Regions from separate parts of the Streptomyces sp. NPDC047081 genome, predicted to be linked through region 2. Evidence: riboswitches for the same ligand, from Rfam matches in the RefSeq annotation. Region 2 holds a riboswitch; the other holds the start of a gene.

Region 1 (4,401 bases), on a different contig from region 2:
GGCACGGACTGGTGGGCCAACTGGTGGTGGACGTTGCCGGGGGCGGCGATCGGGGCGGGGCTGGCGCTGGTGCTGCGGCCGTACGTGTCACGGCTGTCCGACGGTGAGTGGAGGCGGGCGCGGGAGGACGGGCCGAGGCAGGAGTTGCGGGACGTATGAGGAGTGGTCGCTGGGGAGGGGGACGGATGAGGGGCCGGAGGGAACGGGACGGAGAGGGGGCGGGCAGGGGGAGGACGCAGGCGCGGCTTGCAGCACTGGTGCCGGCGGTGGTGGCGCTCGGGGGGTGCGTGGTGTGTGGGGTGCTGGTGGCGTACGCGGGGGCGGTGGGTGGCTCGGCGGACGCAGGGGCCGTGGGCGACTCGGCGGACGGGGTGATCGCTGCGGGCGTCGCGGTGGACAGAGCGGTCTATGCGAGCCCCGTTACGGACGACGCGCTGCCTGCGGGGCGGGGATCTGCGGCACTGGCGATGACCGAGCATCCGCAGGCTTCACCGACCCAGGCCCGGGATGTCCCCGACCTGGCCATGATCGTCGCCGGCGGCACCGGGCGGACGATGGTGCTGCAGTCCGGTGAGCCGGCCTTCGCCCGGCTGCGGCAGCTGCTGCGACCGAGCTACACCGGGACGGAGCGGGTGCCGGAGGCGTGGAGCGAGGGGCGTTATCCGCCGGTGGCCTTCACGGTGATGTGGGGGCTGACGGGGGTCGGGGGCTGGCCGCAGACGAACCGGGCGCCGGGCGGTGATGTGGCTGTCGAGCGGCAGGATCAGCTGTTCGTGGCGACGGACGGTACGCCTTGGATACGCAGCGATCCCGCGCCGGATGTGGCCGACGACGACATCCGCTGGCATCGGGCGCCGCGCTCGGTGTTCGCACAGCTGGAGCGGGAGAAGGTGCTGGTCGGACTGGGTGAGGGGGTATCTACGGCTGGAGACTTCGGGGAGGGAGGCGCCACGGGGCGGGCTGCCGGGGAACGGGGTGACGAGGGCCGCGGCAGCGTCTGGTGGGCGGCGCCGGGGCTGGCTGTCGGGGTTGTGGTCGGGGTCGGCGGGAGCCTGCTGATACGCCGCGCGGCGGCCCGGCCGGGTGGCGGACCGCCGCGGGAGGAGCCACGACAGGAACTCATCGATCTCTGAGAGCCGATCCTTGACAACTCAAGAGGGAGCGCAGGCCGGCCAGGGGCGTGCTCAGCCCAGGTCGATCTCCGGGTAGAGCGGGAAGCCGGCCACGAGGTCGGTGGCGCGGCGGGAGATCTCGTCGGCGATCTTCGGGTCGAGGATGTGCTGGGCCTTGGAGGGGGCGCCCGACTTGGTGGTGCCCGGCTCGGCGGTGGTCAGGACGCGGTCGATGAGGCCGGCGACCTCGTCCATCTCGGCGGTGCCGAGGCCGCGCGTGGTCAGCGCGGGGGTGCCGATGCGGATGCCGGAGGTGTACCAGGCGCCGTTCGGGTCGGCGGGGATGGCGTTGCGGTTGGTGACGATGCCGGACTCCAGGAGGGCGGCCTCGGCCTGGCGGCCGGTGAGGCCGTAGGAGGTGGCGACGTCGATCAGGTTGAGGTGGTTGTCCGTGCCGCCGGTGACCAGGGTCGCGCCACGGCGCATCAGGCCTTCCGCCAGGGCCCGGGAGTTGTCGACGATGCGCTGGGCGTAGTCCTGGAAGGAGGGTCGGCGGGCCTCGGCGAGGGCGACGGCCTTGGCGGCCATGACGTGCGGGAGCGGGCCGCCGAGGACCATCGGGCAGCCGCGGTCGACCTGGTCCTTGAGGGAGTCGTCGCACAGGACCATGCCGCCGCGCGGGCCGCGCAGCGACTTGTGGGTGGTGGTGGTGACGATCTGGGCGTGCGGGACCGGGTCGAAGTCGCCGGTCAGCACCTTGCCCGCGACCAGGCCGGCGAAGTGCGCCATATCGACCATCAGGGTCGCGCCGACCTCGTCGGCGATCTCTCGCATGATGCGGAAGTTCACCAGGCGGGGGTAGGCGGAGTAGCCGGCGACGATGATCAGCGGCTTGAACTCACGGGCGGAGGCGCGCAGGGCCTCGTAGTCGATGAGGCCGGTGGCCGGGTCGGTGCCGTAGGAGCGCTGGTCGAACATCTTGCCGGAGATGTTCGGGCGGAAGCCGTGGGTGAGGTGGCCGCCCGCGTCCAGGGACATGCCGAGCATGCGCTGGTTGCCGAAGGCCTGGCGGAGCTCGGCCCAGTCGGCGTCGGTGAGGTCGTTCACCTGGCGGGCGCCGGTCTTCTCCAGGAAGGGGGCCTCGACGCGGTCGGCGAGGACCGACCAGAAGGCGACGAGGTTGGCGTCGATGCCGGAGTGCGGCTGGACATAGGCGTGGCGGGCGCCGAAGAGTTCCTTGGCGTGCTCGGCGGCGAGGGACTCGACGGTGTCGACGTTGCGGCAGCCGGCGTAGAAGCGGCGGCCGATGGTGCCCTCGGCGTACTTGTCGCTGAACCAGTTGCCCATCGCGAGGAGGGTGGCCGGGGAGGCGTAGTTCTCGGAGGCGATCAGCTTGAGCATCTCGCGCTGGTCGTGGACTTCCTGGCCGATGGCGTCGGCGACCCGGGGTTCGACGGCGCGGATCACGTCGAGGGCGGCTCGGAAGGCGGTGGACTCGGTGGAGAGGGGCTGCTGCTCTGACATGTCGTCGGCCTCCGGACGGCGTGGCTTGAAGCGTTCACGGTTCACGGTTGGCCCAGGCGCACGGCACTCGCTCACACACAGGCCGCTCCCCGATGGTCGGTCCCATCCCAGCGCGCCAGTCACGGCCCGCCGGTCAGCCTACCGGGCGCGTCGAAGAGCCGAGGTCCCGCGTCCACCATGCGAGCGACGATAGGAAAGGGGGCACCCTCAGCACTCGGCACCTTCTGGAGATCCCGTGACCACTACGGAGACACTCATCGCCGCCGCCGAAGCGCACAGCGCGCACAACTACCACCCGCTGCCCGTGGTCGTCGCCTCCGCCGACGGGGCCTGGATGACGGATGTGGAGGGGAGGCGGTTCCTGGATCTGCTGGCCGGTTACTCGGCGCTCAATTTCGGCCATCGCAACCGGCGGCTGGTGGAGGCGGCGAAGGCGCAGCTGGAGCGGGTGACGCTGACGTCGCGGGCGTTCCACCACGACCGGTACGCGGCGTTCTGCGAGCAGCTCGCCGAGCTGTGCGGCATGGAGATGGTGCTGCCGGTGAACACGGGCGCCGAGGCGGTGGAGACCGCGGTGAAGACGGCCCGGAAGTGGGGGTACAAGGTCAAGGGCGTGCCCTCGGAGATGGCGAAGATCGTGGTCGCGGGCAACAACTTCCACGGCCGTACGACAACGCTGATCAGCTTCTCCACCGACCCGGAGGCGCGGGCGGACTTCGGGCCGTACACGCCGGGTTTCGAGATCGTGCCCTACGGGGACCTGACGGCGTTGCGGTCGGCGGTCACGGAGAACACGGTCGCGGTGCTGCTGGAGCCCATCCAGGGCGAGGCGGGGGTGCTGGTGCCGCCGGCCGGTTATCTGCCGGGGGTGCGGGAGCTGACGCGGGAGCGGAACGTGCTGTTCGTCGCCGACGAGATCCAGTCGGGGCTGGGGCGGACGGGAAAGACCTTCGCGTGCGAGCACGAGGGTGTGGTGCCGGATGTGTATGTGCTCGGGAAGGCGCTGGGCGGAGGGATCGTGCCGGTGTCGGCGGTGGTGTCGAGCGCCGAGGTGCTCGGGGTGTTCCGGCCCGGGGAGCACGGGTCGACGTTCGGCGGCAATCCGCTGGCGTGCGCGGTCGCGCTGGAGGTGATCGCGATGCTGCGCACGGGCGAGTTCCAGGCCCGGTCGGCGGAGTTGGGCGGGCATCTGCACCGCGAGCTGGGGGCGTTGGCGGGCACGGGACGGGTGACGGCGGTACGGGGACGGGGGTTGTGGGCGGGCGTCGACATCGCCCCGGGTCACGGGACGGGGCGGGAGGTGTCCGAGAAGCTGATGGATCGCGGAGTACTGGTCAAGGACACGCATGGAGCGACGGTGCGGATCGCGCCGCCGCTGGTGATCGGAAAGGAGGACCTGGACTGGGGGCTCGGTCAGCTGCGGGCGGTGCTCGGGGTGTAGGCCGCGGTCACCGGATCACATGGGGCAGGAAGCGTGCGTACTCGTCCGTGATCAGGCCCGACGACTCACGGATGCCGAGGCCCGCCGACTCGTTCTCGACGACCCAGGCGCCGAGGACGACGCGGTTGCCGTCGAAGTCGGGCAGGGGGGCCAACTCCTGGTAGCAGCACGGCTCTTCGCCTAGGACAGGCTCGGTGCCGGGTTCGTGGACGGTCACTCCGGCGCCTTCGCGGCCGAGCAGGGGCTTGGCGACGTAACCGGTCGTCGTGGCGAGTTCGCGGGGGCCGTCGAGGTAGGACGGGAGGAGGTTCGGGTGGCCGGGGT
Region 2 (4,401 bases):
GCTCTACGCGGACGACGCGCAAGTGCGCATCGTGGACCGCAACACCCAGCCGAGCCAACCCAAGGTCCTGCACGGCCGTGCCGAGATCGGCGCGCTGTTCGAGGACATATACAGCCGAGACATGACGCACAAGGTCGACCAGTGCATCATCCAGGGCGACCACGCCGCCTACAGCCAGTCGTGCCAGTACGCGGACGGGACCCGGGTCCTGGCCGAGTCGATGATCACGCTGCGCGACGGGAAGATCGCCGAGGAAATCCTGATCCAGGCATGGGACGAGCAGTAGGGAGAGCCCCGAGGGTCCAGGTCACCACCCGGCTGACCTGGACCTTCACCGCCCGGCTCGGTCGGCCTCGGCCGCCACGACCAGCTTCCGCAGCAGGTCGGCTAGCGTCCGCTGCTCTGCTGCGGTCAGTGCTGAGAGCAGCGCGACCTCGCCGGCTTCCTCCGTCGCCGCATGCTGCTCGAAGGCGGCACTTCCGGCTTCGGTGAGCCGGACCCGCACCCGCCGCCGGTCGGCGGTCTCGTGCGTACGACTGATCAGCCCCGCCTCCTCCAGCGGCCCGAGCCGCGCCGACAGCGCGCCCCGGGTCAGCCCCAGCCGCTCGGCGAGCAGCGAGGGACTCGCGGTGTACGGCGGGCCGAGCCGCCGCAGCGTGAGCAGCACCTTGTACTGCCAGCGCCGCAGTCCGTCGGAGTCCAGGGCCTCGCGCCGGGCCTGTGTCGCGTGCCGGGCCAGCAACGCCAGCCGGACGAAGATCGCCTCCTTGACCGGGTCCATCCAGGCCAGTTCCTTCTGCCACTCCTCGACGTGCCGGTCGGCCGAGTCCTCCATCGTCTGTCTCCCGCAGTGGTTTTCTTGTGGATGGTTTTCCGCATAACTACCTTCTCCCGTCATGACGAACACGACGAGTGCTTCGCGCACATCCGTGGATCTCGACGAACTGATCGCCTCCGCACGGGAGTTGTCCCTCGCGGCCCGCTGGCCCCGCGCCCTCGCACTGCTGGACTCGACCGCCGTCACCGAGTCCGCCGACCGCGCCCGGCTCGCGCTGGCAGCGGCCGAAGTCGCCCTGGAGAGCGACTGGTTCGCGGGTACGGACCTCACTCCGGCCCGTGTCGGGGCCGCGGCCCAGCTGCTGCCCGAGGACGACTGGGACCTCGGCTTCGCACGGCTGCGACACACCTACTTCGGGCTGCTCCGCATCGACGGCACCGTGTGCTTCGGCCCCGACGGCAAGGATCCCGAGGCCCTGGCCGCGGTTCGACGCGAGGTGTACGCGCTGCGGGACCGATCCCCGGACGTGGTGCGCGGCGGCTGGGCCTCGATGTACCTGGGTCTGATCACCGACAACCACTTCGGCGAGGGCGACGCCGCGGCCGCCCACTACACGGCCGCGCTGGAGGCCGGCGAGTCGGGCGCCGATCCCCTGCTGGCCCGGGAGGCCCTGCGTCACCTCGGCGGTCACGCCCACGCCACCGGCGACCAGGACCGAGCCCTGGAACGCTGGCGCCGGGCCACCGAGCTGGGCGCCGGCGCGGGCAACCTGCCCGGCACGCTCTCCCAGCAACTGCTGCTGGCGATGCTGGCACGCGACACGGGCGACGAGCCCGGGGCCAGGGCCCTCGCGACCGAGGTCGCCCGCTGGGCCGGCGCGATCGGCGCCGACCGCCTCAACGCACAGGCGACCGCCTTCCTCGCCGGGATCGATCCGATGGGCTCGCCGAAGGAGGACGAGAGCGTCGGTTAGGCTCGTGGCGGGCCGTGACTGGCGCTGAGGTGGAGTACCACCGGGGAGCGGTCCCGCAGAGTCGATGCCGTGCGCCTGGGCGATCCGGTCACCACAGCCCAGGAGTGGATCATGTCCCAGGCACGTCTCATGGACGGCTCCGCGCTCGCCCGGCGCATCGTCGAGGCCACCGCCAAGAAGGCGGCCGACCTCACCGAGCGCACCGGCACGGCGCCCTGTCTCGCGACCGTGCTGGTCGGCGAGGACCCCGCCTCCGTCACCTACGTCCGGATGAAGCAGAACCGCTGCCGCAAGGCCGGCATCGAGTCCCGCCACGTGGCACTGCCCGCGGCCACGACCACCGCCCAACTCACCGCCGCTCTGCGCGAGTTGTCGGACGACCCCGCCGTGCACGGCATCCTGCTCCAGCACCCGATGGGCGAGCACATCGACGAGCGAGCCGCGTTCGAGGCGATCGCGCCCGAGAAGGACGTCGACGGCGTCACCTTCGCCTCGTTCGCGACGATGAGCTTCGGCCTGCCGGGGTTCGTGTCGTGCACGCCCGGCGGCATCATGCGGCTGCTCGACGAGTACGACGTCGACCCGGCCGGAAAGCGTGCGGTGGTCGTCGGCCGCAGCGCCATCCTCGGCAAGCCGGCCGGGATGCTGCTGCTCGCCCGCGACGCCACGGTGACCTACTGCCACTCCCGCACCCGGGATCTGTCGTCGGTGGTACGGGAGGCGGACATCGTGGTCGCCGCGGTCGGCCGGCCCCGCCTGATCCGCGGCGAGGACATCAAGCCGGGCGCGGTCGTGATCGACGCCGGCTACAACCCGGGCAACGTCGGCGACGTCGACTTCGACTCGGCCGTGGAGCGGGCAAGCCTGATCACACCGGTGCCGGGCGGCGTCGGTCCGATGACGATCGCCACGCTGCTGGAGCAGACCGTGGACGCCGCCGCCCGGCAGCTCGGGGTGTGATCAGCGCATCCAGGCGCTGTAGTCCATGACATCCCCCGCTCGCACGCCGTACTCGGGCTCGGCCTGCGTGAACGTGGTCTCCAGGCCGAGTACGGCGCCCGTCGCCGGGTCCATGATCAGCATCCGGCGGGTACCGGACCCCTCGTACACATACGCCTGCCCGCGCCTGCCGAGCCGGTCGGTCACCTGCCCCACCGGCCGCAGCCCCTCGGTGCCGGCCAGCAGCCGGGCGAGCGTCGCGGACTCTCGGGCGCCGAGGGTCCAGTGGTCGAGCAACACGTCGACGGCGTCGAGGAGTTCACCGGTGTCCGGCGTGGTGTGGAGGGACGCGGCCTCCTGGAGGTAGCCGCGCAGCCGGTCCACGTCGTGCGGCGGCGGGGACTCCGGCGGGGCGTCGCTCCAGCTCGGCGGATAGCTCTGCCGGCTGATGACGTGCCCGTCCTCGACCAGGTGGGGATCGCCACCGTCGTCGCGCAGCACCGGCCGACCCGGGTGCCGCGGATCAGTGGCCACCACGAGCTCGGTGTGACTGCCGTCCGCCTTCCAGCGCACGACCCGCTCCTCCGGGAGGGTGACCGGCGGCTTGTCGTCACTCATCCCCATGCTCCAGGACTGCACATGCGTGCCCTTGCGCAACTCCGGCTCCCCGTCGCCAGCGGCAGCCGCCGCCCGCTCCGCCAGAACCTTCAGGGGTACGGGGGTGGAGTCGGCCTGCACGACCAGCGGGCGGGGTGCGGCCACCGCGGGCGGCGTGCCGGGACCGCTGACGACGAGGGTCAGCGTGATGGCGGTGACGACGGCCGCGGCGACGAGGCCCCAGGCGAACCGGGCACGGTGGACCCCCGCCGTGCGGCGCAGCCATGTGCGGCGGCCGGCGGGCCGCTGCCGCAACAGCTCTGCGAGGTGCCGTTCGCCGTTGTGGTCCAGGGGTCCGTCGCCGTAGTGGGGGCCGTCGACCGGCATCGGGTTCGCGCGGCGCAGGAGTTCGAGTTCGTCAGCCATGGTGGTGCTCCTTCGTGGCTGTCGTACCGGTCGTGAGGGTGGGGCGCATGCGGTCGATCTCGGCTCTCAGCCGGCGCCGGGCCCGGTGCAGCCGCATCGCCGCGGCCCGCTTGCCGCAGCCGAGCGCGACGGCGACCTCGTCGACGCCGAGTTCCTCCCAGGCCGTCAGGCGCAGCACCTCCCGGTCGGCCTCGGAGAGCCGGGCCAGCGCCTCGTGCACCCAGGCGCCGGGCGCTTCGGTCTCGGGGCCCATCACGACCTGCCGGCCGTGCGCGGTGTCGTCGTTGCCCAGCCGGTCCATCAGCCGGCGCCGCCGCCCGTACCCGCGCACCGCGTTGGCCAGGCAGTTGCGTGCCACGCCGTACAGCCAGGGCAGCGGGGCTCCCGGCAGGTCGGCCCGGCGGCGCCAGGCGACCGTGAACACCTCCGCCACCACTTCCTCCACCTCGCTGGTCCGCCCGTCCAGTCGCCGCGCGACATAGCGGCTGACCGCCCAGTAGTGCTCGCGATAGGCAGCGGCGAAGATCTCGTCGTTGCTCATGTCCCGTTCATGTCCGGCACCTTCCGGATCGTCACACCCTCCTCCGTGACGCTCGTCGCACCGGTCGAGTGTGACCGCTTCGACCGGTCCGGACACAGGCGGGGCATGAGGAACCTCAAGTGGCTCACGACCACGGATCACAAAACG

The links. A riboswitch is a leader RNA that binds a small molecule or an ion and turns the genes downstream of it on or off. The one in region 2 is predicted to bind ZMP and ZTP.
Region 1: another riboswitch for ZMP and ZTP. It lies ahead of ABZ848_RS34515 (glycine hydroxymethyltransferase); the one in region 2 lies ahead of ABZ848_RS21600 (bifunctional 5,10-methylenetetrahydrofolate dehydrogenase/5,10-methenyltetrahydrofolate cyclohydrolase).

The regions. Positions count from the first base shown of each region.
Region 1 covers NZ_JBEYUY010000023.1:65,039-69,439, reverse strand. Annotated here, with positions in the region: gene ABZ848_RS34525 (hypothetical protein) at 1-159, shown strand, start outside; gene ABZ848_RS34520 (hypothetical protein) at 468-1,133, shown strand; gene ABZ848_RS34515 (glycine hydroxymethyltransferase) at 1,185-2,636, opposite strand; ZMP/ZTP riboswitch at 2,680-2,769, opposite strand; gene rocD (ornithine--oxo-acid transaminase) at 2,872-4,077, shown strand; gene ABZ848_RS34505 (glutathionylspermidine synthase family protein) at 4,085-4,401, opposite strand, start outside.
Region 2 covers NZ_JBEYUY010000010.1:307,435-311,835, forward strand. Annotated here, with positions in the region: gene ABZ848_RS21585 (nuclear transport factor 2 family protein) at 1-286, shown strand, start outside; gene ABZ848_RS21590 (MarR family transcriptional regulator) at 332-835, opposite strand; gene ABZ848_RS21595 (hypothetical protein) at 897-1,751, shown strand; ZMP/ZTP riboswitch at 1,756-1,839, shown strand; gene ABZ848_RS21600 (bifunctional 5,10-methylenetetrahydrofolate dehydrogenase/5,10-methenyltetrahydrofolate cyclohydrolase) at 1,863-2,711, shown strand; gene ABZ848_RS21605 (CU044_5270 family protein) at 2,712-3,713, opposite strand; gene ABZ848_RS21610 (sigma-70 family RNA polymerase sigma factor) at 3,706-4,254, opposite strand; gene ctaD (cytochrome c oxidase subunit I) at 4,360-4,401, shown strand, end outside.